3 regions of the Ideonella alba genome follow, and region 1 is predicted to be linked to each of the others. Evidence: predicted binding sites of a transcription regulator. Region 1 holds the regulator's gene; each other region holds the start of a gene.
What was found. The regulator sigma-54, encoded in region 1, starts transcription at its own class of promoters, with help from an activator protein. The targets are predictions, from matches to a motif close to TGGCANGNAANCTGCTTT.

Region 1 (9,343 bases):
CAGCCTGTGCCACCTCTTCGAGACCCAGGGCTGGGACGTCACCCGCGAGTTCTACTACAACGACGCCGGCGTGCAGATCGCCACGCTGGCCACCTCCACCCAGTGCCGCATCCAGGGCCTCAAGCCCGGTGACGACGGCTGGCCCGAGAGCGCCTACAACGGCGACTACATCGCCGACATCGCCGCCGACTTCCTGGCCAAGAAGACGGTGACGGCCGACGACCGCGCCTTCACCGCCTCGGGCGACCCGGCTGATCTGGACGGCATCCGCCAGTTCGCCGTGGCCTACCTGCGCCACGAGCAGGACCTGGACCTGCAGGCCTTCGGCGTGCAGTTCGACAGCTACTTCCTGGAAAGCAGCCTCTACACCAGCGGCCGCGTCGAGCAGACGGTGCAGCGCCTGGTGGACGCCGGCAAGACCTACGAGAAGGACGGCGCGCTGTGGCTGCGCAGCACCGACGACGGTGACGACAAGGACCGCGTGATGCGCAAGTCCGACGGCTCGTTCACCTACTTCGTGCCCGACGTGGCCTACCACGTGACCAAGTGGGAGCGCGGCTTCAGCAAGGTCATCAACTGCCAGGGCACCGACCACCACGGCACCATCGCCCGGGTGCGCGCCGGCCTGCAGGGCGTGGGCGCGGGCATTCCCCAGGGCTACCCGGACTACGTGCTCAACACCATGGTGCGGGTGGTGCGCGACGGCGCCGAGGTGAAGATCAGCAAGCGCGCCGGCAGCTACGTCACGCTGCGCGACCTGATCGACTGGACCAGCAAGGACGCGGTGCGCTTCTTCCTGATCAGCCGCAAGGCCGACACCGAGTTCACGTTCGATGTGGACCTGGCCCTGAAGCAGAACGACGAGAACCCGGTCTTCTACGTGCAGTACGCGCACGCGCGCATCTGCTCGGTGCTGGCCCAGGCCGCCGACAAGGGCCTGACGCCCGAGGGCGCCGACCCGTCGCTGCTCACCGCCCCCACCGAGCTGGCGCTGATGCTCAAGCTGGCCGACTACCCCGGCATGCTCACCAGCGCCGCGCGCGACCTGGCCCCGCACGACGTGGCCTTCTACCTGCGCGACCTGGCTGCCGCCTTCCACAGCTACTACGCCGCCGAGCGCTTCCTGGTGGACGACGCGGCCCTGGCCCGCGCCCGCTTAGGCCTGCTGGCCGCCACCCGCCAGGTGCTGCGCAATGCGCTGGCGCTGCTGGGCGTGGGCGCCCCTGACCAAATGTCGCGCGACGCCGCGCCGGAGACCGCATGAACCGCACCCCCCCGGCCGGCGCCCAGCGCGGCGGCACCTTCGTCGGCATCATCATCGGCCTGCTGATCGGCCTGGGTCTGGCGCTGCTGGTGGCGCTGTACATCGCCAAGGTGCCGGTGCCCTTCGTCGAGAAGGTGCCGCACCGCACGCCCGAGCAGGACGCCGCCGAAATCGAGCGCAACCGCAACTGGGACCCGAACGCGCCGCTGGCCGGCAAGCAGGCCGGCAAGCCGGTGAACGACGCGGCGGCCCCGGCGGCCAGCGCCCCGGCCACGGCGCCGGCCGCGCCGGCCGTGGTGCCTGACAAGCGCGCTGCCGCGTCGGCGCCCAGCCCGACCGCCCCCGCGGCCGAGCCGGCCAAGCCGGGCCGCGACCCGGCCGCCATCCTCTCCGGCCAGAGCCCCGCGGGCACCGACGCGGCGTCCAAGGACCCGTTCGTCTACTTCGTGCAGGCCGGCGCCTATTCCAACGCCGACGATGCCGAACAGCAGCGCGCCCGCCTGGCCATGCAGGGCATGACCGCCAAGGTCACCGAGCGTGAGCAGGGCGGCCGCACCGTGCACCGCGTGCGCCTGGGCCCCTACGACACCCGCGCCGAGGCCGAGGCCCTGCAGGACCGCCTGAAGGCCGGCGGCGCAGAAGCCGTGCTGGTGCGCCTGGAGCGTCCGCACTGAGGCCGCCGGCGGGCACCGATTGAACTTCCGGTCATCGCCACGGTCGCACCAGGCGTTGACACCTCACTTTCCTTGGCAGCACACAGGACGAACGACATGCTGAACCGGCGCGAATTCACGGGGGCCCTGGTGGCCGTTGGCGGTGTGGCCACCACCAGCCTGGCCCAGGCCCAGGGCGGCCCGGTCGAGGGCACCCACTACATGCGCCTGGCCAGCCCGGTGCCGGTGTCGGTGCCCGGCAAGGTGGAGGTGCTGGAATTCTTCATGTACAGCTGCCCGCACTGCTTCCAGTTCGACCCGGCGCTGGAAGCCTGGGTCAAGAAGCAGCCCGCCGACGTGGCCTTCCGCCGCGTGCCGGTGGCCTTCCGCCCCAACCTGGAGATCCACCAGCGCCTGTACTACGCGCTGGAGGCGCTGGGCCAGCTGGAAGCGCTGCACACCAAGGCCTTCAACAGCATCCACGTCGAGCACAAGATGCTGCTCAAGGACGAGGACGTGGCCGCCTGGGGCGCCGCCAACGGTCTGGACGGCGCCAAGCTGCTCGACACCATGAAGTCCTTCTCGGTGGCCGGCAAGGTGCGCGCCGCCAAGCAGACCATGGAGGCCTACCGCGTCGACGGCGTGCCGATGCTGGCCATCCAGGGCCGCTGGACCACCTCGGGCTCGACCGCCGGCACCCACGAGAAGGCGCTGGCCGTGGCCGACTACCTGGTCGCGCAAGCCCGGAAGACCAAGACCTGACCCCCTGGGCTGGCCGCTGCGCGGCGTCACCCCTCCGCCGGGGCCCGGTGCACGCCGTGCGACGCCCGCGCTGAGCCCCAGGCTGGCGCACTGACCCCGCTGGGGCTGTCTTTTTCGTGCCAACGGGCTGGCGCTCGGGTGCCGGGGCCGTAGAATGGTCTGCAATTTCCGTGCCGCAGCCATGTCCCGCCGCCCTCCCCTCTGTCTGATCGCCGCGCTGGCGCTGCTGGCCTGCGTGCCGGCCCGGGCCGAGCGGGCCGACCGGACCAAGCCGCTGGTGGTGGAGAGCGACGGCAAGAAGGCCGCCTCGGTGGACCTGAGCAAGCGCACCACCACCGTCGTCGGTAACGTGGTGATCACCCAGGGCACGCTGCAGATCAAGGCCGACAAGGTGGACGTGCGCGAAGACGCGCCCGGCCGCTTCAGCGCCACCGCGCTGGGCAGCGCCGCCCAGCCCGCCACCTTCCGCCAGAAGCGCGACCGGGTGGACGAGGTCATCGAGGCCCAGGCGCTGCGCATCGAGTACGACGGCGGCGCCGACCGCATCCGCCTGGTCGGTGAGGCCCGCATGCGCATCCTGCGCGCCGGCCAGCCGGCCGACGAGGCCACCGCGGCCGTGATCGTCTACGACCAGCCGGCCGACACGCTCACCTTCGAGGGCGGCAGCCCCGGCAGCACCGCGGCGTCCAGCCGCCCGCGCCTGGTGTTCGTGCCACGCGCCGACAACCCCGAGGCCCCGCGTTGACCACGGTCGCTCCGGTCATGGCGGCCGCCGCTGCCAGCGTCAGCCGTCTGGAGGCCACCGGCCTGCGCAAGGCCTACGGCGCGCGGGTGGTGGTCAAGGACGTGCACCTGTCGGTGGGCGCCGGCGAGGTGATCGGCCTGCTCGGCCCCAACGGCGCCGGCAAGACCACCACCTTCTACATGGTGGTCGGCCTGCTGCGCTGCGATGCCGGCGAGATCCACATCGACGGCGAGCCGGTGCACCGCAAGCCGATCCACCAGCGCTCGCGCATGGGCCTGTCCTACCTGCCGCAGGAGGCCTCGATCTTCCGCAAGCTGACGGTGGACGAGAACATCCGCGCGGTGCTGGAGCTGCAGTACGGCGCCGACGGCAAGCCGCTGTCGGACAGCGAGATCCAGTCGCGCCTGGACGGCCTGCTGAACGACCTGAGCCTGACCAGCCTGCGCGACTCGCCGGCCCCGGCGCTGTCGGGCGGCGAGCGCCGCCGCGTGGAGATCGCCCGCGCGCTGGCCACGCAGCCGCGCTTCATCCTGCTGGACGAGCCCTTCGCCGGGGTCGATCCGATCGCGGTGATCGAGATCCAGCGCATCATCCAGTTCCTCAAGGCCCGTGGCATCGGCGTGCTGATCACCGACCACAACGTCCGCGAGACCCTGGGCATCTGCGACCGCGCCTACATCATCAGCGCCGGCACCGTGCTGGCCGAGGGCACGCCCGCCCACATCGTCGAGAACCCGGACGTGCGCCGGGTCTACCTTGGCGAGCACTTCAGAATGTGACCATGACGGCCCTGCTGTATTCCCTGCCCGTCATCCCGGCTGAGCGGCGAGCGCGATGAAACCGACCCTGCAGGTCCGCCTCTCGCAGCACCTGGCGCTGACGCCCCAGCTGCAGCAGTCGATCCGCCTGCTGCAGCTGTCCACGCTGGAGCTGCACCAGGAGGTCGAGCAGATGCTCGACCAGAACCCCTTCCTCGAAACCGAGGACGAAGGGCCCGGCTTCGAATTCACCTCGGTGGACCGCGCCAGCAGCACCAGCCAGCGCGAAGAGGCCGACAGCGCCGGCGCCTCGGTGGGTGAAGGCGGCGACGAGTCCGCCGGGGTGGACAGCGCCGACTTCGGCACCACCGAGCGCGACGACTGGGAAAACGGCACCGAGCGCGACGACTTCGACGGCATCCGCGAAACCCCCGGCACCGGCAGCGGCCAGGGCAACGACGACGACTTCGAGCCGCAGGAGCGCAGCGTCAGCGGCCCCACGCTGCAGGAGCACCTGCGCCAGCAGCTGCTGGGCATGCGCCTGTCGCCGCAGGACGCCGCCGCAGTGCATGTGCTGATCGAGTCGCTCGACGAGGACGGCTACCTGGATGGCACGCTGGAGGACATCGCCGAGCGCGTGGCCGACAGCCTGGGCCTGGGTGACCTGGACGACCGCGACGAGCTGCTGGACCAGCTGCGCTGCGGCCTGGCCTGGCTGCAGAGCATGGAGCCCGCCGGCGTGGGCGCTGCCAACCTGGGCGACTGCCTGTGCCTGCAGCTGCGCCACCGCCCCGCGGGCCCGGCGCGCGACTGCGCGATGGCCATCGCCCGCAGCCACCTCGAGCTGCTCGCCCGGCGCGACCTGAAGAAGCTGGCCAGCGCCACCGGCGCCGACGAGCCCACCGTCAAGGCCGCGCAGGCGCTGATCGTGGCCTGCGAGCCCAAGCCCGGCCGGCCCTTCTCGCCGGCCGAGAGCCTGATCGTGGTGCCCGATGTGATCGTCGTGAAGAGCGGCCGCAACTGGAAGGTCACGCTCAACCCCGACGTGATGCCCAAGCTGCGCGTCAGCGAGCTCTACGCCCAGGCCATCCGCGGCCAGCGCGGCGGCGGCAACCTGTCGGCGCGGCTGCAGGAAGCACGCTGGTTCATCCGCAACATCCAGCAGCGCTTCGACACCATCCAGCGCGTCAGCCAGGCCATCGTCGAGCGCCAGAAGGCCTTCTTCACGCACGGCGAGATCGCGATGAAGCCGCTGGTGCTGCGCGAGATCGCCGACGAGCTGGGCCTGCACGAATCCACCATCTCCCGCGTGACCACCGCCAAGTACATGGCCACGCCCTTTGGCACCTTCGAGCTGAAGTACTTCTTCGGCTCCAGCCTGAACACCGACGCCGGTGGCAACGCCAGCTCCACCGCGGTGCGGGCGCTGATCAAGCAGTTCGTCGCCGCCGAGGACATCAAGAAGCCGCTGTCCGACAGCCAGATCGCCGACATGCTGGAAGAGCAGGGCATCCAGGTGGCGCGCCGCACCGTGGCCAAGTACCGTGAAGCCTTGAAGATTGCGCCGGCCAACCTGCGCAAAGCCATGTGAACACCCCCCGCCGCGTCACCCGCAGCGACGCGCCGGCCGCCGCCCTCGGCCCCGGCGTGATGTTCCTGCCCTGCGCCGCCGGGGTGGAGCCGCTGCTGGCCGATGAATGCGCGCGTTTGCTGCCCGAGGGCACGAATGTGGAGGCCAGCCGCGGCGGCGTCTTCGTCGATGGCACGCCTGAGGACGCGCTGCGCCTGAACCTGGGCAGCCGCCTGGCCCAGCGCGTGCTGTGGCAGGTGGCCGGCGGCGTCTACCGCGACGAGCGTGATCTGTACGACCTGGCCCGCCAGGTCGACTGGACCCGCTGGATCACCCCCGCGCAGACGCTGCGCGTGGACACCAGCGCCTGGCGCAGCCCGCTGCACAGCCTGAACTTCGCCGGCCTGAAGATCAAGGACGCGGTGTGTGACGCGCTGCGCGACGCCACCGGCGAGCGCCCCAGCGTCGACACCCGCTTCCCCGACCTGTCGCTGGTGCTGCACCTGGGCCCCGAGCATGCGCAGCTGAGCGTGGACCTGTCCGGCGAAGCCCTGTTCAAGCGCGGCTGGCGCGAGGCCAAGGGCGAAGCCCCGCTCAAGGAGACGCTGGCCGCCGCCATGCTGGCCGCCGCCGGCTGGCAAGGCCGCGAACAGGACGGCCCGCTGCTCGACCCCTGCTGCGGCGCCGGCACCATCGCCATCGAGGCCGCGCAGATCGCCTGCGGCATCGCCCCCGGCGGGCAGCGCCGCTTCGCGTTCGAGAAGCTGCTGCCCTTCAAGCCGCTGCTGGGCACCTGGGGCCAGATGAAGCGCGCCGCCGAGGCCGCCGTCCACGCGCCCGCGGTGAAGATCTACGCCGGCGACGTGAGCTTTCGCATGACCGACTTCGCCACCCGCAACGCCGAGCGCGCCGGGGTGGCCCACGCCATCGAGTTCAAGACCGCCGACGCGCTGCAGCGCCCCGCCCCCGCCGAGGCCGGCACCATCGTGATGAACCCCCCCTATGGCGAGCGTATTGCGCCCAAGGGTTCCGGCCAGGGCACCGGCGGCGTGCGCGGCGAGGTGATGGGCGAGCGCTTCGAAGGCGCCGCCGACGCCGGCGAGTTCTACGCCCGCCTGGCCGCCCACTGGAAGAAGGCCTACACCGGCTGGACCGCCTGGGTCCTCACCCCCGAGGCCAAGACCCCCAGCCTGATGCGCCTGAAGGAAAGCCGCCGCGTGCCGATGTGGAACGGTCCGATCGAGTGCCGGATGTTCCGGTTTGATCTGGTGGCGGGGTCGATGCGCAAGGATGCGGCAGGTTGAAGCTCAGCGCTTGACCACCGGCCTGCCCGTGAGTGTGGCCAGATAGCGCGAGACGCGGTCGTGCTGAGCCGTCATGCGCTCGGCCATGCCCTTTTGCGGCGTGGCCAGCAGGCGGTCCATCGACGCCGAGGTGATCGTGGCCACCGCCACCGGCGGCACCACGCTGCGGTCGACGTAGACCTCGTACTCGTAGCCGCCAATGGTGGCGATGTGGTCCACGGTCGCGGTGCGTGCTGCGACGGCTTCGCTCAGGGCCCGACGGGCCAGATCCGACGGTTCCTGGGCGCACACGGCGGCGGACAGGGACCAGGCCATCACGGCGCTCAACCATCGTGTCACGAGGTGCCGCCTGTCTGTGCCGGCTTCAGGCCGCGGCCGCCCCGGCCGCCTGCCGCAGCGCCTGCGCAAACACTTCGGGCGGCTGCCCGCCGCTGACCAGGTACTGGCGGTTGATCACCACCGCGGGCACCGAGTGGATGCCGGCCTGCTGCCACAGCGCCTGCTCCTGGCGCACCTCGGCGGCGTAGCGCTGCGGATCGTCGATCACTGCGGCGGCCTCGGCGGCGTCCAGCCCGGCCTCGGCCGCGGCGGCGCGCAGCACCGCCGGGTCGGCCGGGTTCAGGCCGTCGCGGTGGTAGGCCAGCAGCAGCGCCTGCTTCAGCGCCTTCTGTTCGGTCTCACCCACGGTGCCGGCCCAGTGCAGCAGGCGGTGGCCGTCGAAGGTGTTCCAGATGCGGGTGCGGTTGGCGGTGCGCATCGGAAAGCCCAGCGCTTCGGCGCGCTGCTGGATCATCTGCGCGGCGCCGGCCAGTTCCTCGCGGCTGCGGCCGTACTTGCGTGACAGGTGCCCGGCGATCTCCTCGCCCTCGGGCGGCATCTGCGGGTTCAGCTCGAAGGGCTGGAAGCGCAGCGATACCGGGCCGATCTCGGGGCCTACCTGGGCCAGCGCCTGCTCCAGCGAGGCCAGGCCGATCGCGCACCAGGGGCACACGATGTCGGAGACGAACTCGATCTGCATCATGGCCCTAGTCTAGGTCCATGGCGCGCTCACTTATGATCGACGGCACATCGACCTGACAAACAACAGGGGGAGACATGATGCGATGGACAGGATGGCGCGCGGCGCGCCGGGCAGGGGTGACTGTGCTCTGCGCAGTCCTGGTGGCCTGCGGAGGCGGTGGCGGTGGAGGCGGTGGCTCGGATCCTGTGACGCCGCCAGGCGACACGACCAGTGGCCTGCTGCCCACTGCGCCGGCGGTCGGCGCGACCCTGCATGTCGACGCCACCGTCCTGCGCCCGCTGCGCGACGGCACGGTCAGCGTCTACCGGGGCCGCACGATCAACTCGGGCGCGACCACCGAGTACGACAACACCGTCACGCAAAGCGTCAGCGGCACGCGTCTGCTGGACCAGGCCAGCAATGACCTGGGCCAGGGGCCGGCCACGGCCGATCCGGTCGTCGTGGCCAACGGCCGGGTCACGATGAACACCAGCATGCCCTGGACCGACGGCGGCCCGCAGAACCCCTTCGAGCTGGTGCTGCTGAGCTCACCGGTGCGGCTTGGCGAGCGGCATGTTGCCATCGACAAGCGCTACACCGACGTGGGCACCGATCTGGATGGCGACAAGCTGAATGACCAGATGGATGTGGCCATCTGGACCCTGGTGAAGTCCGAGGACACGATCGATCTGCCGCAGCGCAGCGACGTCAAGGCCGTGCGTGTGGACACCGAGATCCGGCTGCGTGCCCGCTACAGCAGCGACGGCTCGACCAGCGATGTCGTCTCGGCCACGGTCTCCGAGTGGTACGCACCGGGACTGGGTCTGGTCCGGCGAACGCTCGATCTGCCCGGCTCCATCCCCCGCGCCCAGGCCGAGGAGGTGCTGGTGACGATGGATGCGCTCGACACCGGCCTGGGTTACACGCCGCTGCAGGTCCAGGTTGGCGCCAGCGGCTCGCCGGTGGCGGGACAGACCCTGCCCGAGCCCCGCGCCGCGGCAGCCTGGGACAGCCACGCGGTGGTGGCCACCAGCATCCCGGGCCGCAGGGCGTCAGAAGGTCTGGCCTTCAGCCAGCTCGATGCGCGCGGACAGGTGATCAAGACCGCGGTGTTCCGCAGCCAGGACATCCTGGAGCCCGGCAACGCCGTCGTCGACGTTCAGCTGCTGGCCACGCCCGATGCCCTGCTGACCGTGCTCTCCTCCAGCCGCGGCAGCCGCCTGCTGAGGCTGGACACCACCGGGCAGACGCGGCTGGATGCCGGCAGCGTGGCGCTGGTCAGTGGTC
Region 2 (9,343 bases), on a different contig from region 1:
CTCGCCCCAGTCACGGAAGCTGTCGTCCCAGGTGTCGAGCACCGGGTTCAGGTGGGCCGGTGTGCGGCGGTAGCGCACCAAACGGCGCTGCGGCAGCAGGCTGGGTGCGCGCGCCAGGCGCTCGATCACCGGGTGGCCGCAGTCCAGGCCGCCTTCGTTGCCGCGCAGGTCGATCACCAGGCCGCGCACGGCGCGGTCGGCGGCCAGCTCGTCAAGCCGCTCATTGAGCCAGCCCTGCCAGTCCCAGCGGCTGTTGTAGACCGCCCAGGTGGGCATGCGCAGCAGCACCACGCCATCGGGCCGCACGGTCCAGGACCAGGGCGTGGCGCCCTGTGCGGGCGCCAGCGCGCGGGCCTGGGCGCGGCGCTGCTCACCGGACCAGGCCGGCAGCTCCACGGTCGTCTGCCGCCCTTGCGGCGTGCGCAGTTGCAGCCGCCAGGCGCCGCTGGCGGGGCCGCCGATCAGCAGGCCCTGCAGCACGTCGAACAGCGGCCACTGGCCATCCACCTCTTCCAGCGAGAGCTGACGCCGCGCCTTGCCCAGGTTGTGGCCGTCGACCCGCGCCAGCGGGGCCAGGCGGCGCCACCAGTCGTCGGGCGCGAGGCCGTCAATCGCCTCGATCACGCTGCCCGGCGCGACGTCCGGCTGCAGCGGTGAGGGCAGCACCACCATCTGGCCGTCCAGCCAGCGAAAACGCAGCGGCAGCCGCGTGGGCCGATCGAACAGCGCCTGGGCCACCCGCCGGGACTGGTTGGCCGGGTTGGCGAAACTGTGGCCGCAGCGCAGCGTGGCCAGCGCCCCGGCCAGCGCCAGGTAGCGGGCCCCGTCATCGGCCTCGGGCGCGGTGAAGGCGCGGCGCAGTTGCTGCAGCACCGCCGCCAGGCTGCCCGCATCGTGGTAGCGCAGCGCGCCCGGGTGCAGCGTGGTCAGCACCTCGGCGACGATGTCCACGTCGCCGGCCAGATCGGCCGACGGCGGGTCCGCCGCCCAGCCGGCGGTGGCGGTGGTGGTGCAGGCGAGGGCACTGAGCAGAGTACGGCGGCGCATCGGCCCAGTATGCGGGCCGTGCGTCGTTCAGCGCAAGGCAGCGGCCATCGCCTGGGCCAGCGGCGTGGTTGGCCGCTGGATCAGCGCGCTCAGCGCCCGGCCGCCGTCGAACAGCGCGCCCTGCGCCGCACCGGCATCGGAGTCGGCCAGCAGCGCGGCCAGCGGTGCCGGCAGGCCGGCGCCAGCCAGCGCGGCCTCGAACTCGGCCTGCGGCAGGTTCACGTAGGGCAGGCTGCGGCCGCTCTGCCGGCCCAGTTCGGCGGCGAACTCCGCCAGCGTGTAGGCCTCGTCGCCGGCCAGCTCCAGCACCGTACCGCTGGCGGGCGGCGCCAGCAGCACCGCCGCGTCGGCCTCGGCGTAGTCCTGACGCGTGGCCGACGAGATGCGGCCCTCGCCCGCCGCGCCGATGAAGGCGCCGTGCTGCAGCGCGGGCGGCAGGCTGGCCAGGTAGTTCTCGGTGTACCAGCCGTGGCGCAGGAGGGCGTGCGGCAGGCCGCTGGCGCGCAGCGCTGCCTCGGTGGTCACATGCTCGGCGGCCAGACCCAGCGGCGAGCGGTCGGCATGCAGCAGGCTGGTGTAGGCCAGGAAGCCCACGCCGGCAGCCCGCGCGGCGTCGATCACCGCCTGGTGCTGCGGTGCGCGGCGGCCCACCTCGCTGGAGGAGATCAGCAGCAGGCGATCGACACCGGCCAGTGCGGCAGCCAGCGTATCGGGGCGGTCGTAATCGGCCTCGCGCAGCGCCACGCCCAGCGCGGCCAGGTCGGCGGCCTGGGCCGGTCGGCGCACCAGCGCGGCGATCTGCGCGGGCGGCACGCCGCGGGCGATCAGTTGACGGATGACGAGGCGGCCGAGCTGGCCATTGGCACCGGTGACGGCGTACATGGAAATCTCCTTGAAGCGGGAACAGTGAAGGGATGACGGGATGGATCATGCCGTTTACACTCACTAATCGTAAGTACATACAAAAAGGTAAGTACCCATGGCCCGCATCCCTGCTGCCCGTCGCGGCGACCTGTTCGCCGCCGAGTGCCCGTCGCGTCAGGTGCTGCAGCACGTCACCAGTCGCTGGGGCGTGCTGGTGCTGGTGGCGCTGCGCTCGGGCGAGCGGCGCCGCTTCAGCGAGCTGCGTCGCGAGATCGGCGGCGTCAGCGAGAAGATGCTGGCCCAGACCCTGCAGGGCCTGGAAGGCGACGGCTTCGTCGAGCGCACCGCCCACCCGGTGGTGCCGCCGCACGTGGACTACCGGCTGACCCGGCTGGGGATGCAGGTGGCCGGCCATGTGCATGAGCTGGCCGACTGGATCGAGGCCTCGATGCCGGCCATCGAACGCGCCCGCGCCCAGCGCGACGCGGCCGCCGCCGCGGGCTGAGCCTGCCGTTCATCCACGCGGGCCGCGCTTCGTCGCGCGTTCTGGCGGTCCGTCGCCTGCCGCTGGCGGCGGGTGGGCGCGGTGCCTACAGTCCATCCCATCGACACCCGCCACCCCCCAGGAGAACGCCATGCAAGCCACCCGCACCACCGCCGTGATGACCGCCCCGACCACCGAGTTCCAGGCCAGCAGCACCTCGGCACGCGCGGGCTTCCTGGCCCTGTCGGCCGCGATCACCTTCACGCTGCTGGCCGGCATCGGCCAGGTCGCCGACCGTCAGTACGATGACGCGGTGCTGGCCCAGCTGGCCGCGGTGCCGATGGCCGCCGTCAGCACCGACGCGCCGCGCGGCTGATTCCGCCGGGTCCCTCTCCACTCCGCAGACCCTTCCCGGGTCCATGCTTCGCCCCGCTGGACGGGGCGTTTTTTCGTCGGCACTCAGTGCGTGGTGTCGGGCGCCTCGAAGCACAGCGGCCGGTCGCTGCAGATGTCGCAGCTGGGCGACTTGCAGATCAGGACCTCGGCGCGCTCGCACAGCGCGCGGTAGAGGAACTTCTTCCACTTCATGTCGCCCGCATTGGCAGCCACCAGCGACGGGAACCAATGGCGCAGCAGGGCATTGAGCTGCTGCCGGTCGTCGAGCAGCAGGTCCTGCCACAGGTGGTTGTCACCCAGGCAGGCCACGGCCACCGCGGTGGCAGCCGCCTCGACCCACTCGGGTGGGCCGGCCGCGGGGTCGGCATGCTCCAGCAGCAGCGCGCGCACGTCCTGCACCTCGTCCTCGCGCCGCGCCCGGCGGGCGGCAAAGTCCTCGCGCAGCACTGGCCAGGGGGGCATGACGCGGCCCATGCTCAGACCTGCGCCGCGGCGTGGGTGTAGCACTTCTTCGGGCAGATCTTCGCGCAGGCGGTGCAGCCGATGCACTGCTCGCCATGGGCGATGGTCATGACCTTCTTCTCGTACTCCTCGTCGTCGTCGCCGTCGAGGTCCACGTGCACGCGCTCGCCGTCCTCGTCCAGGCCGACCAGCTCCAGCACGCCGCGCGGACACACGCGGAAGCAGCGGCCGCAGCCGATGCACTTGTCCTCGTTGATCGACTGCACGAAGGTGGGCGTCCAGGCGGCGCCACTGGGCAGCGTGACGCTGAATGTGCTCATGCCATGCTCCTCACGCCGCCGCCTGCGCCTGGGCCAGGGCCTCGCGGGCCCGCACCAGCGCGGCGTGCGCATCAAAGGCCACCTGGGCCACGTTCATGATCGACTGCCAGTTGGTGGGCAGCTCCTCCGACAGGTCATGCAGGTCCATCTTGGCCTGCGTGGCCTTGGCGTTGGCCTTCTTGACGTCGGCCTTGAGTTGGTCCAGATCAGCCATAGGTGGCCACCTCGCGGTACTTTTCGACCATGCCGACACCCTCGCTGACCAGCTTGTTGCCGGCCTCGGCCAGCTTGGCCAGGCTGGGGTAGCCGAAGCGGTGCACGTCGCGCAGGTAGCGGTTGACGACGATCAGCCGGCCGGTGGTGAGGATGGCGCGGCCGAAGCCTTCGTGGCTCATCTTCATCATCGGGCTGACCATGCAGCCGGTGGCCTTCTCGATCGACAGGCCGATGGCGTTGTGGAACAGGTCCAGCCGCCACAGCGTTTCCGGGTCGGGGTCGCCCATCATCGGCAGCGCGCGGCGCTGCTCGGCACTCAGGATGTAGGGCTCGAGCAGCTGCAGGTCGCTCTTGCCCTCCCAGGTGCCGTGGGTGTCCTGGGCGCGCAGCTGCTTGATCAGCTCGCGGATGAAGCCGTCCTGCAGCCAGTCCTCGTCGGAGAGGACCGGGGCGTCGGCGGTGGGGGTGTCGCTCATGGGGTGTTCACTCGTCGTCGAAGTCGTGGGTGACCGGCTGGCCCTTGGCCAGGGCCTTGCGCAGCCAGGGCGGCGGGGTGCCCTTGAGCACCTCCTGCAGCTTCTCCAGGATGTCCAGGATGGGCTCGGGCTGCGGCACCTTGATCGGGTGGATCTTCAGCGCCACCACGCGCGCCGCGCCACTGCCGCCAATCGCCGCCACGTAGAGGATGGCGCAGTCGTGGATGGCCTCGAGCTTGGGCGCGAGCTTGTCCTCGTTGCCATCCTCGGCCAGGTCCTCGCCGAAATGGACGTCCTGGACGAAGCTGAAGCCCTCGGGCTGCACGTCGTAGATGGCGATGTGCTTGGCCCAGCCGAAATGGGCGTCGACACGCTGCTGGTCCTGGGTGGCGAAGGCAACCTTCATGGCGGGCTCCTTGGGTGGCGGTTCAGAAACTGGCGGCCGCGATGGCCGGCGCGGTGGCGGGGCTGGCGTCACCCCGGGCGGCCGCGCGGGCGGCCGGGCCCAGCGGCCAGTCGTTGGGGCCGTGGTGCGGGATCTGGTCGATGAACTGGTTGCCCAGCGCATAGACCAGGTTGCGCGTGCCGCGGTAGCCCACGCTCAGCACATGCGCGTTGCCGATGCGGTCGAACAGCGGCAGACCGGCGCGGTACAGCGGCTTGCCCAGGCGCTCGGCGGCCTGGCGACCGTGCGAGTGGCTGATCAGCAGGTCGGCGTCGGCGACCTTGGCGGCCAGCTCGAAGTCTTCCAGGTCGCCGATCACCACCTCGTTGCAGGGCAGTTGGGCCAGCAGCGGGCTCTGGGTGGTGGTGACGGCCACCGACAGCTCGGCCCCCATCTCGGTGATGAAGTGCCCCAGCGCCCACAGCAGGTCGGGCTCGGCGGCGATGGCCACGCGCTGGTGGCCGAAATGGAAGTGGCCGTCCAGCATCGCATCGACCAGCTGGCTGCGCTGGCGCCGCCACCTGGCCGGCACCGGCTGGCCGCTGAGGGCCGACAGGTGCATCAGCAACTCGTCGCAGGCCGCCAGCCCGGTCAGCCGGTTGAACAGCCGGTAGGGCACGCCGCAGCGCTGCTGCAGCGCCTCGGCCGCCGGGCGCATCTGCTCGCCCACGGCGATGCAGGCGCTGGCGCTGCCCAGCGCACGCAGTTCATCCAGCGGCGTGCCGCCCAGCGTGGTGCCCAGCCAGTCCTCAGGGATGTGGCCATCGAGCGAGCCCGAGACATCCGGCGCGATCAACACCTCCAGGCCGAAGCTCTCGACGATCTCGCGCAGCTCCTCCAGGTCAGCGGGCGTCAGGTGGCAGCCGGGCAGCAGGGCCACGCGCTGTGCCACCTTCGTGGCCACCGGCTCGGCCAGTTGCTCGACCAGGCCCTTGACGGCGATCGCCCAGCCATCCTGGAAGGCACCCACGTAATCGGGCGTGCTGACATAGACGATCGCCGTGTCGGCCAGCTCCGGGTGTTTCTGACGGGCGAGCGTGATGAAGGCCGGCACATCGTCGCCCTTGGTCTCGGTCAGGCCGGTGGAGCAGATCGCGATCAGCGCCGGCTTCGCCCGGCTGCGGATGTTGAGCAGCGCCTTCTCGATGTTCTCGTAGCCGCCCATGATGGTGGTGACCTCGTTCATCGCCGTGGTCTGCAGCGGGATCGCCTCCTTGAAGTGGCGCACCAGCAGCACCAGGCCGAACGAGGTACAGCCCTGTGAGCCATGCATCACCGGCATGCATGACTGCAGACCCAGGAAGGCGTAGCTGGCGCCCAGCGGCGCGCTCATCTTGAGCGGATTGACCGCACACGCCTTCTTGCTGTCGCTGACATGGGCCATGGCCGCAGGCTCCTGGACGGGGGATTCGACAGGGCCTTCGCAGGATCGGTGCCAAGCCGGAGGAGCCTAAAGAATCAAGGACTTAGCCCAGCGGCCCCGGCACCGTCGGCCGGGAATGGCAGGTTTGCGACAAATCAACCCTGCTGAAAGCAGGCCTTTTCTCCCCTTAGGTCCACGCGCAGCGGGTCGAACATCCCGCCAGTCCCCCACGGGCCGGTGGGGACGGGTGCGCACACCACACAGCATGGCCCGGACAACACGTTGAGAGACCCACGATGCCGATCGAATCCCTGTCCCTGAAGGCTCGCCTGACCCTGGCCTTTGGCACCCTGGCCGCCCTGGTGGCCGCGGTCGCCTTCCTGGCCATCTACGAGCTGGCCGACAGCCACGACCAGTTGGCGGTGCACGTCGAGCAGTCCGGCGCCCGTGTGCAGAACGCCGCCGACGTGGTGGACGCCACCGGCGCGCGGGCGATCGCCGCCCGCAACCTGGTGCTGGTCGAGTCGGCCGAGGATCGCGCCCAGGAACTGCGCGCGGTGCAGGCCGCCAGCGAGAAGCTGAAGCACGCGCTGCAGTCCCTGCGCACCCAACTGGCCGAGCACGCCGATGTGGCGGACCGCGAGCGTGCACTGTTCAAGGCGCTGGAAGCGCGTGAGGCCCAGTACGGTCCGGTGGCCCAGGACATCGTGGCCAAGGCCATGGCCGGCGACCGCGCGGCCGCGATCCAGCGCATGAATGCCGACTGCCGCCCGCTGCTGGCGGCCATGCAACGCGAAGGCGACGCCTACCTGCAGTACCTGGACGACCGCTCGCGCCAGCAGGTCGACGTGGCCGAGGCGGACTTCCACCTCAACCGCAACATCCTGGTGACCACCGGCCTGGTGGCCGTGGCCATCGCGCTGTTCGCCGGCTGGTCGCTGACCCGCTGGCTGCTGGGCATGCTGGGCGCCGAGCCCCAGGCGCTGAGCGGCGCCGCACGGCGCGTGGCCGAGGGCGACCTGGGTTCGGTCCAGGGCGCCGCGGCCGCCAGGGAGGGCAGCGTGCTGGGTTCGCTGGTGACGATGCAGGGCAGCCTGGCGGGCATCGTCGGCCAGGTGCGGCAGGCCTCGGAGGCCATCGCCACCGGCTCGTCGCAGGTGGCCGTGGGCAGTGTGGAGCTGTCGCAGCGCACCGAGGAACAGGCCTCGAACCTGCAGCAGACCGCTGCCGCGATGGAGCAGATCACCCACGCGCTGCAGGGCACGAACGCCACCGCCCAGCAGGCCTCGTCCCTGGCACGCACCGCCAGCGACTCGGCCGAGCGCGGCGGCGAGGTGGTCGCCCGCGTGGTGCAGACCATGGGCGAGATCACCGCCAGTTCGCGCCGCATCCACGACATCATCGGCGTGATCGACGGCATCGCCTTCCAGACCAACATCCTGGCGCTCAATGCGGCGGTCGAAGCCGCCCGTGCGGGCGAGCAGGGCCGCGGCTTTGCGGTGGTGGCGTCCGAGGTGCGCACGCTGGCGCAGCGCAGCGCTGACGCCGCACGCGAGATCAAGGGCCTGATCCTGACCAGTGTCGAGCGGGTCGAGGCCGGCTCTGCCCTGGTGGGCGAGGCCGGTGGCGCGATGGGCGACATCGTCGGCCAGGTGCGCGAGATGGCCACGCTGATCCAGCAGATGGGCCAGTCCAACGACGAACAGTTCCGCGGCATCAGCCAGGTCCATCAGGCGATGGAGCAGCTCGACGAGGTCACCCAGCGCAACGCCGCGCTGGTCGAGGAAAGCTCGGCCGCCGCCGACAGCCTGCGTCAGCAGGGCGCGCGCCTGCTGCAGACGATGCAGGTCTTCCGCCTCGAACCTCAGGCGCTGGGCGCCAGCGCGGCCGCCAGCGGCGAGCTGGCCTGGGCCGCGCGCTGAGGCTCAGCCGGCAGCGGCTTCGGCCGCCAGCTGGGCCGCATCCTGTTCGCGCAGCAGGCTGTCGGCGGCGTCCCAGGGCGCGGGCGCGCGCACCTGGTCCCAGATCGGGTTGAACAGCGCCTTGTCGATCTCGGCAATCATCGTCACCATGCCCTCGTAGCCGGCAAAGGCGTGGTGGCGCTCCTGGTTGATGTCCATCCAGGGCATGCGGGCCTTGAGCGCGACGAACTGGCTGCGGCCGCCGCTGAGCATGATGTCGGCCTTCGCTTCGCGCAGCATCGCGTACATCTGGCGCGGGGTCATGTCGTCGATCATGTGCGCATCGGCCTCGTCGCCCATGATGGCCTTGATCTTCTCCTTGTCCTCGCGGGTGGACTTCTTCACCGAGGTGCCCACCACTTCCAGGCCGGCCTCCTGCAGCGCGCTGACCACGCTCCAGCTCTTCACGCCGCCGGTGATCAGCAGCACCTTCTTGCCCGCCAGGCGCTCGCGGTAGGCGCGGATGCGTTCCCAGGCGCGTGCCTCTTCCACCGCGATCAGCGCCTCGGTGCGCTCCTTCAGGTCGGCCGGCGCGCCGCGCTCCACCAGCAGCCGCGCGATCTCGCGCAGCGTGGTGCTCATGTCGGCGATGCCGTAGAAGCTGCCCTCGAAGTACGGGATGCCCCAGCGCTCCTGCATGCGGGTGGCGATGTTGATCATCGACTTGCTGCACACCATCATGTTGGCGCGCGCGCGATGGGCGGTGGCGATCTCGTGGTAGCGGCCGTCGCCGGCAATGCACGACAGCACGCGCACGCCCAGCGCGTCGAGCAGCGGCTTGACCTGCCACAGCTCGCCCGACAGGTTGTACTCGCCGATGATGTTGATGTCGAAGGGCGTGGTGGTGGTGGGCTCCTCGGTGCCGATCACGTAGTCCAGCACGCTCTCGGCGCCCAGCTTGTTGCCCAGGTTCTTCGGCCCGGCAAAGCCCGGCGCGTTGACCGGAATCACCGGCTTGCCGAACTTCTCGGCCGCGCGGGCGCAGACCGCCTCGATGTCGTCACCGATAAGTGCGGTGACGCAGGTCTGGTAGACGAACACGGCCGGCGGATCATGGCGCTCGATGATCTCGCGGATCGCCTTGAACAGGCGCTTCTCGCCGCCATAGATGACATCGAGCTCGTTGATGTCGGTGGTGAAGCCGGTGCGGTACATCTGCGAGCCGCTGCTGGCGCTGTGCCTGTTGTCCCAGCTGTTGCCTTCGCAGGCGATCGGCCCGTGCACCAGGTGGGCCACGTCGACGATGGGCTGCAGCGCGATCTTCGCGCCGTCGAACGCACATCCGCCCGCGGCCGCGCCCGGCGTGAGC
Region 3 (9,343 bases), on a different contig from region 1:
CGCTCAACTGATACCTCTGAAGAAATCGCCGGGCCGCCCCATGTCGTCCAGCCCCTTGTCGGGAGTGGGCGGGGCCTGGCCCGGCCCTTGGGGGGTGCTCATCATCTGCCGCGAACAGCGGCCCCGGTACCCTATGGGTCTCCCTGAGTCCGGGGAATGTAGCAAAGCGGCCTGTTTAGACTCCCCCTAAAGTGGGTGGACAGGCGCCACTATTCCTGCTTTCGATGCGGATTCTGTTCATCCACCAGAACTTTCCGGGCCAATTTCGCCACCTGGCGCCCACGCTGGCGGCGGCCGGACACGAGGTGCATGCGCTGTGCGTGCACCCCTGCGAGCCGCTGCCCGGCGTGCAGATCCACCGTTACCAGGTGAGTCGGCCTGAGGGCCTGCCGCTGCCCCACATCCTGCTGCGCGACGCCGAGACCAAGGTGCTGCGCGGCGAGGCCTGCGCCCGGGCGATGCTGGCGCTCTCGCGCGCCGGCCGGGTGCCCGACATGGTCATCGCCCACCCCGGCTGGGGCGAGGCGCTGTTCGTCAAGGACATCTTCCCGCGCGCCCGGCTGATCTGCCTGATGGAGTTCTTCTACGGCAGCGACGGCGCCGACGTGGGCTTCGACCCCGAATTCGACCGCGTGGGCATAGACGAGCGGGTCAAGCTGCGGATGCGCAACACCGCCTTGAGCGAAGCACTGTTGCAGATGGACCACGGTGTGGTGCCCACCGCCTGGCAGGCCAGCCGGATGCCGGCGGCGTTCGCGTCCAAGCTGAGCGTGGTCTTTGACGGCATTGACACCCAGGCCATCGCGCCCGACCCGCAGGCCCGCTTCCAATGGCCCGCCCTGGGGCTGGACCTGGGCCCGGGCGACCGGGTGCTGAGCTTCGTCAACCGCAACCTGGAGCCCTACCGCGGCTACCACCGCTTCATGCGCGCCCTGCCCCGGCTGCAGCGCCTGGTGCCCGACGCGCAGGTGGTGATCGTGGGTGGCGACGGCGTCAGCTACGGCGCCGCGGCGCCCGCCGGCAGCACCTGGAAGCAGCACTTCCTGGCCGAGGTGCAGGACCAGCTGGACCTGTCGCGGGTGCATTTCACCGGCCTGCTGCCGCGCGCCGCGCTGAGCCGGCTGCTGCAGGTGGCGCGCGCCCATGTCTACCTGACCTATCCCTTCGTGCTGAGCTGGAGCTGCCTGGAGGCGATGAGCGTGGGCGGCCATGTGATCGGCAGCCGGACCGCGCCGGTGCAGGACTTCATCGAGGACGGCGTGAACGGCAGCCTGGTCGACTTCTTCGACACCGAGGGTCTGGCCGACGCCGCGGCGCGCGTGCTGCTGGCCCCGCCGCAGGCCGACGCCGCGCTGCGCGCCGCCGCGCGCCGCACGGTGGTCGAGCGCTGTGACCTGCGCAGCGTCTGCCTGCCGCGGTGGCAGCAGGTGATCGCACAGGTCTGCGGCTGACTCAGCCCAGGCCCTGGGCGCGCCAGCGCGCCACCAGCGCCGCTTCGGCCGCCCAATCGTGGCGGCTGCCCGGCCGCGCGCCGGGACGCGCCAGGTGGTAGCTGCCGGGCGTGGCCAGTCCCTGGCCGATGCCCAGCGCGCGCAGGCCCTGCCAGCCCCCGCCCAGCTGCGACAGCCAGGCCAGCGCCAGCACGCCGGCGCTGGGCGGCGCCTGCAGCGCCTCGACCGCCGCGCGCCAGGCCGGCAGCGGCACCGTCAGCACCGCCACGCCAGCCGCCTGCAGCCGCTGCGCCAGTGGCCAGTGCCGCCCCTGGAAGCGCATGTCCGGCCCGCTGACCACGGCCCAGCGCAGGCCCGGCGGCAGCGGCGCGTCCTGCAGCGCCGGTGACAACACCCAGACATCGCAGCGCGTGCCGACATCGGCCGGCGCGGCCTGGCCGCCCTGCCACTGGTTGAAGCGCCAGACGGCGCCGGCACGGTCGATCTGCACGCCCAGGCCGCACCCGGCCAGCGCCGCGGCGTTGCCCACCAGACAGTGGCCCTGGGCGCAGTGAGCCAGCACCCACTGTTCGAATTGGGCCCGTTGCGCCAGGCTGGCCAGCGCGGACGGCCGGCCCAGCCATTCGGCCACGCCGGGCAGCTGCGCAGCTTGCACAAGCCAGTCTTCGGGCAAGCCATCGAGCGAGCGGGGCGCCACCTCGGCCAGCAGGCCCAGCGCCCGGCTGCGCTGCGCGGCGGACAGCTGCGCCAGGCCCTGGCGCAGCGGCACCACCCAGCGGCGGGGCAACGGACGGCCCAGGTCGCGCCGCCACTGGGCCGCCACCAACAGCCCGGCGGCCGAGCCCAGCGGCTGGGCGTGGGCAGCAGCCAGCAGGCGCCGGTCGTAATGGCCCTGGCGCCGGCGCCAGGCGGCCAGCCAGCGTTGCAGCCAGGCCGTCACCGCCCCACCCCCAGCGCGCTGACCACGAAGCGGCGCCAGTCGGCGGCGATGCGCTGGCCGTCGGCCTGCGCCAGTACACGCTCGCGCAGGCCGCTCGACGCGGCGGCCAGGCGCGCGGGATCGGCCATCAGCGCCTGCAGCGCGTCGGCCCAGTCCTGCGGCCGCTCGACCGTGACCAGGCCGGGACCGGCAAAGCGCCGTGCATCGGGCAGCGGCGAGGCCAGCACCGGCACGTTCCACCAGCCTGCCTCGATCAGCTTGAGCGCCGACTTGCAGCGGTTGAAGCGCGTGGGCTGCAGCGGCAGCAGGGCCAGCGCCACCTGGCGCAGCGCGTCGGTGTAGCCGTTGTCGAAGGGCAGGCGCGGCAGTCGGCGCAGGCGCGCGGGGTCCACGTCCACCGCGAAGTCGCCGCGGCCCACCAGTTGCAGCCGCCAGCCGGGCTGGCCGCGCAGCGCCTGGGCCAGGCCGGGGGCGGCTTCAGCCAGGTCGCGGTCGTGGCTGTGGGTACCGCTGAAGTAGCCGATCGCCGGCCCCGCCGGGTCGGCCGGCCAGGGCGTGGCCGGCAGGCCGCGCCAGGCCGGCGGCACGGCGTTGGGGACGCAGGCCACCGGGCGCGCCAGGCCGTCGCGGGCGAGCACGGTGTGCAGCTCCTCGGCCAGCGCCTGGGTGGCCACGGTGAAACCGTCCACCTGGGCCAGCACCGCGCGGTGGGCCTGGTAGCGGCGCGCCATCTCGGCCTCGGGCAGGCGGCGGTTGAGCACCGCGGGGCTCTCGGGTGCCAGCGCGGGCTCGAACACCAGGTCGTCAAAGTCGGCCAGCACCGGCACGCCGGCGCGGCGCCACGCGGCCAGGCGCCGACGCAGCCAGAAGCCGTCGGCCGGGCGGTGCAGCAGCACCAGGTCGGGTCGCCAGGGCAGCGGCGCCAGGCCGTGTCCCAGGTGCACCCGGTGGCCGCGCGCCTGCAGCGCCTGCGCCAGGTGGGCCATGCGGTAGCGCCAGGAGCCGTCGTCCACGGTGCGGGCGCGCTCGCCCCCCACCGCCAGGAAGGCCAGCGACCAGGGTCGGGCAGGCGCAGGGCGGGCGGCGGGGGTAGGCGTCACCCCTCAAGTATCGGGCAGGGCCCGGCGGTACTGGATGGCCTCGGCCACCGCGGGCACGTCGATCTGGGCCTGGTCGGCCAGGTCGGCGATGGTGCGCGCCACGCGCAGCACCCGGTGCAGGCCGCGGCCCGACCAGCCCAGGCGGCTGGCGGCCGATTCCAGCAGCGTGCGCGCCGCCGGCACCAGCGGCGCGTGGGCCTGCAGGCGCGGACCGGCCAGCCAGGCGTTGGGCAGCTCGCCCTGGCGCGCCTGGGCGCGGGCCGCGGCGGCGGCCACGCGCTGGGCCACGGTGGCGCTGGGCTCGCCAGGCGTGGCGGCCAGCAGCTCGGCCGGGGTCAGTGCGGGCACCTCGACCTGCATGTCGATGCGGTCCAGCAGCGGGCCCGACAGCCGGCGCTGGTAGCGCGCCACGGCCTCGGGCGTGCAGCGGCAGGCCATCGGGCCGCCATCGGGCGTGCCCAGCCAGCCGCAGGGGCAGGGGTTCATCGCCGCGACCAGCTGGAAGCGCGCCGGAAAGCGCGCCTGGCGCGCCGCCCGCGAGATGGTGATGTGGCCGTTCTCCAGCGGCTCGCGCAGCGCTTCGAGCGCGCTGCGCGGGAATTCAGGCAGCTCGTCCAGGAACAGCACGCCGCCATGGGCCAGCGAGATCTCACCCGGCCGCGGCGGGCTGCCGCCGCCCACCAGCGCCACCGCGCTGGCCGAGTGGTGCGGCGCGCGCCAGGGCCGCTGGCGCCAGCCGGCGGCGTCGAAGCCACTGGCCGCCAGGCCTTGCAGCGCGGCGCTGTCCAGCGCCTCGGCGCGGGTCATCGGCGGCAGCAGCCCGGGCAGGCGCTGCGCGAGCATCGACTTGCCGGTGCCGGGCGGCCCCACCAGCAGCAGGCTGTGGCCGCCAGCGGCCGCGATCTCCAGCGCCCGCCGTGCCGCCGCCTGGCCGCGCACCTCGGCCAGGTCGGGGGCGGCGGCCGGCGGCGCGGGCGCGCGCGGCTGGGCCGCCGGCAAGGCCTCGGCCGCCTGGGGCAGCAGCGCCGCCACCACTTCCGACAGGTGGCGCGCGGCGCGCACGTCCAGGCCGTCGACCAGCGCCGCCTCGGCCGCGCTGTCGGCCGGCAGCACCAGGGTGCGGCCCTCGCCGTCGCGCTGCGCCGCCAGGGCCAGCGCCAGTGCGCCGCGCACCGGGCGCAGCTCGCCCGCCAGCGACAGCTCACCCGCCAGCTCCAGCCGCGCCAGCCGGGCCTCGTCCAGCAGCCCCTGGGCGGCCAGCAGGCCGATGGCGATCGGCAGGTCGAAGCGGCCCGACTCCTTGGGCAGGTCGGCTGGCGCCAGGTTGACGGTGACGCGGCGGTTGTGCGGGAAGTCATAGCCGCACTGCTGCAGCGCGGCGCGCACGCGCTCGCGCGCCTCTTTGACCTCGGTATCGGCCAGGCCGACCAGCGTGAAGCTGGGCAGGCCGTTGGCCAGGTGCACCTCGACCCGCACTTCGGGCGCGCGCAAGCCGTCCAGCGCGCGGCTGACCACCACTGCCAATGACATTCCAGGACCTCCCCTGGGGACCTGACGGCCCCGTGCGCCCCATCGATGGGCAAAGCCGGTACATCGCCGGCGGATGCGCCCCATTGTGCCGCGTCGCCGCGCTGGACTGAAGCCCCGCGCACCAAGACGGTGCACCAATCCAGGGCATGACCGCGCCACACCCCTGGGAGGCTCATGGCACGGAAGCTGCAGAAAGACCGCCGATCGCACGGATCTTTCCATCCCACACCTGGAGTCACTCCCACATGAACAAGTCGCTCATCGCCCTCGCCGCCAGCCTGCTGCTGACCGCCCTGCCCACCGTCAGCCAGGCCGAGGAAGCCAGCCCGCTGTCGTTCAACGTCAGCCTGACCAGCGATTACCGCTACCGCGGCATCTCGCAGACCCGCGTGAAGCCCGCGCTGCAAGGCGGCATGGACTTCGCCGGCCCCAACGGCCTGTACCTGGGCACCTGGGCCTCGACCATCAAGTGGGTCAAGGACGGTGGTGGCGACGCCAACGTCGAGATCGACGTCTACGGCGGCTGGAAGGGCGAGGTCTCCAAGGACCTGACCCTGGATGTCGGCGTGCTGACCTATGTCTACCCGAGCAACAAGCTCAGCCCCAGCGCCAACACCACTGAAATCTACGGCGCGCTGAGCTACGGCCCGGCCACGCTGAAGTACTCGCACAGCGTGACCAACCTGTTCGGCTTCCCCGACAGCAAGAACAGCGGCTACCTGGACCTGAGCGCCTCGTTCGACCTGGGCGACGGCCTGATGCTGGCCCCGCACGTGGGCTACCAGAAGGTCTCGCACCTGAGCGCCGCCAGCTACACCGACTACTCGCTGACCCTGAGCAAGACCTTCGGCATCTGGACGCCGTCGATCGCCGTGGTGGGCACCGACACCGACGTCTACGTCTCGCCGGTCAACAACAAGGACCTGGGCAAGGCTGGTCTGGTCCTGGCCATCAAGGCCGCCTTCTGATCCCGCAGTCTGAAAGGACCCCGCCATGAAGATGGTCACCGCGATTGTCAAGCCCTTCAAGCTCGACGAAGTCCGCGAAGCCCTGAGCGCCATCGGCGTGCAAGGCATCACCGTCACTGAAGTCAAGGGCTTCGGCCGCCAGAAGGGCCACACCGAGCTCTACCGCGGCGCCGAGTACGTCGTCGACTTCCTGCCCAAGGTCAAGATCGAGGCGGCCATCGACGACGCCCTGGTCGACCGCGTCATCGAAGCGATCGAAGGCTCCGCCCGCACCGGCAAGATCGGCGACGGCAAGATCTTCGTTTCGCCGCTGGAACAGGTCGTTCGCATCCGCACCGGCGAGACCGGCAAGGACGCGCTCTGACACCGCAAGACCCACCAGAGACACGCACATCATGAAGAAGTTGATTGCCTCCCTCGCCCTGGGCCTCGCGGCCTGGGGCTTCGCGGGCGCCGTCCTGGCCCAGGACGCTGCCTCCGCGCCCGCCGCCGCCGCCTCCGTGGCAGCGGCGGTGGCCGACGCCGCTTCCGCGGCGGCTCCGGCCGCTGACGCCGCCTCGGCCCCTGCGGAAGCCGCCTCGGCCGCCGCGGCCCCCGTCATCAACAAGGGCGACACCGCCTGGATGATGGTCTCCACCCTGCTGGTCATCCTGATGACCGTGCCCGGCCTGGCGCTGTTCTACGGCGGCCTGGTGCGCAGCAAGAACATGCTGTCGGTGCTGATGCAGGTGCTGGTGACCTTCTCGCTGATCGTCGTGCTGTGGGCCATCTACGGCTACAGCCTGGCCTTCACCGAGGGCAACGCCTTCTTCGGCGGCTTCGACCGGCTGTTCATGAAGGGCATCTGGGACAACGTGGGCGGCACCTTCGCGCCGGCGGCCACGTTCAGCAAGGGCGTCTACATCCCCGAGATCGTCTTTGCCGCCTTCCAGGCCACCTTCGCGGGCATCACCTGCGCGCTGATCGTCGGTGCCTTCGCCGAACGCGCCAAGTTCTCGGCCGTGCTGCTGTTCATGGTGATCTGGTTCACCTTCAGCTACGCCCCGATCGCCCACATGGTCTGGTACTGGATGGGCCCGGACGCCTACACCGGCGCTGAAGTGGTCGACGCGATGAACGCCAAGGCGGGCTTCGTGTGGCAGATGGGCGCGCTGGACTTCGCCGGCGGCACCGTGGTGCACATCAACGCCGCCGTGGCAGGCCTGGTGGGCGCCTACATGATCGGCAAGCGCGTGGGCTACGGCAAGGAATCGATGGCGCCTCACAGCCTGACGCTGACCATGGTCGGTGCCTCGCTGCTGTGGGTGGGCTGGTTCGGCTTCAACGCCGGCTCCGCCCTGGAAGCCAACGGTTTCGCCGCCCTGGCCTTCATCAACACCTTCGTCGCCACGGCGGCTGCGGTGCTGGGCTGGAGCGTGGGTGAAGCGCTGCACAAGGGCAAGGCCTCGATGCTGGGTGCCGCCTCCGGTGCGGTGGCTGGCCTGGTGGCCATCACCCCGGCCGCCGGCAACGTCGGCATCGGCGGTGCGCTGGTGATCGGTGCGGTCTCGGGCTTCGCCGGCCTGTGGGGCGTGTCGGGCCTGAAGAAGATGCTGGGCGCCGACGACTCGCTGGACGTGTTCGGCGTGCACGGTGTCTGCGGCATCCTGGGTGCGCTGCTGACCGGCGTGTTCAACTCGCCCAACCTGGGCGGCCCGAGCGCCGTCGGCGACTGGGTCACCGCGGGCATGATCGCCCCGGACGCCTACAGCATCGCCAGCCAGGTCTGGGTGCAGGCCAAGGCCGTGGCGATCACGGTGGTCTGGTCGGGCGTGGTGTCGCTGATCGCCTACAAGGTGGTCGACATGGTGATCGGCCTGCGCGTGACCGAGGAAGAGGAACGCGAGGGTCTGGACATCACGACCCACGGCGAAACCGCCTACAACAAGTGAGTTGAGCGGGTCGGGGCGGCACCTGCGGGTGCGCCCCACCCCCCTAAAAGTTCGGAGCGAGTTCGGGGCCACGGTGACGTGGCCCCGTTTTTTTTCCTGCGTTCACCCTCAGGAGCCACCCAGGCCAAACGCCCGCTCAGCCGCGCCTAGCAACATTTCCGGCGCTGCGCAAGCGCGCGATCAGTGGGGTGGGTGACATCAACGCTACGCCTATAGTTCGGCGCCTGGCTACCGAAAGAGCAAAGACAATCCGTGCAGTCGTCCCTGGCAGATTTGGCGCCGTTCGCGCATGCTCACAGGTCTTACAAACTTCAGGTAGCCACCATGCAGATGCAATTCGCTTTCCGGTCGGGCACTCGCCCGGCTGCCTCCCTCGCGGCCAGCCACCGCGCCGCCGGTCTGGGGGAGGCCTGAGCCATGAACATGACCTTCTCTGACTTCATGAAGCGCGTCAAGGACGAGGGCGGTCCCGACGTCCGGGCGCTGCCCAACGCCACGCTGGCTGCGGCGCTGGAGACCGCCTTCGGCGTGATCACTGCCGAGATCCGCGACGCTGGCGAGGGCGACACCCGCATTCCCCGCCTGGGCGTGTTCCGTTCGAAGTCGGTCACCGCCAAGGAAGGCCCGTCGGCCGGCAAGCCGGTGATGCGCACGGTCTTCGTACAGCTCAAGCCGGCCGGTGACAAGGCCGACGACGGCGCCGCCGATCTGCAGGATTCGTCGGTCGAATGAACCCCTCGGCAGTACAGGTGACCCCGGCTCCGGCGGCCGAAGCCCGGCTGGCGTCGGGTCGCCCGCCGCTGCTGCTGTTCGCCACCTCGCACGTCTACGGCCGGCGACCGGCCGCCGACGAGGTGGCCGACCTGTCCTTCGCGCTGGCCCGCATCCTGGTGGAAACGGCCCAGCGCCACGGCCTGCCCAAGGCGGCGCATCTGGCGCTGCCCGAGTACTTCGCCAGCCGCGCCGAGCTGCTGTCCGAGTTCGAGGTCGACGACGACACGCCCATCGTCTTCTTCAGCCTGCGCGCCCCCGAGGACCACCGCTACCTCAAGGGCGCCGATATCGGCTACTACGTCGACATCCAGGGCGACTACGTGGGCGACCACGCGCTGGGCGCCAGCCTGCCCACCGCCAACCTGGCCGGCGACGACCTGCTGCAGCGCTTCGTGCAGCATTGCCCCACGCCGCCCGTGTTTCCGCTGGATCCCAGCCATGTGCGGCTGCCGATCAAGCACAAGCTGGCGATGTCCAAGCTGCACATCCGGCTGCTGCAGCAGCGCTCCGACGAGATCCGCGCGCGCAACCTGCTGGTGGTCCAGCCTGACCTGGACGAGATCACCCGCCTGGGTTTTGCGCTGGACCTGGCCGCCCGTCGCCTGGACGTGGTGCTGAACCTGATGATCGTCTTCAGCACCGAGGACGG

Region 2: the regulator sigma-54 is predicted to act here: its motif matches at 6,131-6,148, upstream of nifN (nitrogenase iron-molybdenum cofactor biosynthesis protein NifN).
Region 3: the regulator sigma-54 is predicted to act here: its motif matches at 5,197-5,214, upstream of KAK03_RS01515 (TorF family putative porin).

The regions. Positions count from the first base shown of each region.
Region 1 is NZ_JAGQDD010000018.1:90,725-100,067, reverse strand. Features, by position in the region: gene argS (arginine--tRNA ligase) at 1-1,264, shown strand, start outside; gene KAK03_RS19630 (SPOR domain-containing protein) at 1,261-1,938, shown strand; gene KAK03_RS19625 (thiol:disulfide interchange protein DsbA/DsbL) at 2,035-2,679, shown strand; gene lptA (lipopolysaccharide transport periplasmic protein LptA) at 2,861-3,424, shown strand; gene lptB (LPS export ABC transporter ATP-binding protein) at 3,442-4,203, shown strand; gene KAK03_RS19610 (RNA polymerase factor sigma-54) at 4,259-5,773, shown strand; gene KAK03_RS19605 (THUMP domain-containing class I SAM-dependent RNA methyltransferase) at 5,833-7,056, shown strand; gene KAK03_RS19600 (hypothetical protein) at 7,060-7,371, opposite strand; gene KAK03_RS19595 (DsbA family oxidoreductase) at 7,421-8,077, opposite strand; gene KAK03_RS19590 (hypothetical protein) at 8,263-9,343, shown strand, end outside.
Region 2 is NZ_JAGQDD010000031.1:31,727-41,069, forward strand. Features, by position in the region: gene KAK03_RS23910 (S41 family peptidase) at 1-1,047, opposite strand, end outside; gene KAK03_RS23915 (SDR family oxidoreductase) at 1,075-1,929, opposite strand; gene KAK03_RS23920 (winged helix-turn-helix transcriptional regulator) at 2,027-2,416, shown strand; gene KAK03_RS23925 (hypothetical protein) at 2,547-2,771, shown strand; gene KAK03_RS23930 (nitrogen fixation protein NifQ) at 2,855-3,253, opposite strand; gene fdxB (ferredoxin III, nif-specific) at 3,268-3,573, opposite strand; gene KAK03_RS23940 (CCE_0567 family metalloprotein) at 3,584-3,787, opposite strand; gene KAK03_RS23945 (NifX-associated nitrogen fixation protein) at 3,780-4,265, opposite strand; gene nifX (nitrogen fixation protein NifX) at 4,273-4,671, opposite strand; gene nifN (nitrogenase iron-molybdenum cofactor biosynthesis protein NifN) at 4,694-6,094, opposite strand; gene KAK03_RS23960 (methyl-accepting chemotaxis protein) at 6,370-7,995, shown strand; gene nifE (nitrogenase iron-molybdenum cofactor biosynthesis protein NifE) at 7,999-9,343, opposite strand, start outside.
Region 3 is NZ_JAGQDD010000001.1:354,838-364,180, reverse strand. Features, by position in the region: gene KAK03_RS01535 (glycosyltransferase) at 225-1,451, shown strand; gene KAK03_RS01530 (glycosyltransferase family 29 protein) at 1,453-2,391, opposite strand; gene KAK03_RS01525 (glycosyltransferase family protein) at 2,388-3,491, opposite strand; gene KAK03_RS01520 (YifB family Mg chelatase-like AAA ATPase) at 3,495-5,021, opposite strand; gene KAK03_RS01515 (TorF family putative porin) at 5,267-5,989, shown strand; gene KAK03_RS01510 (P-II family nitrogen regulator) at 6,015-6,353, shown strand; gene KAK03_RS01505 (ammonium transporter) at 6,385-7,920, shown strand; gene KAK03_RS01500 (hypothetical protein) at 8,344-8,652, shown strand; gene KAK03_RS01495 (hypothetical protein) at 8,649-9,343, shown strand, end outside.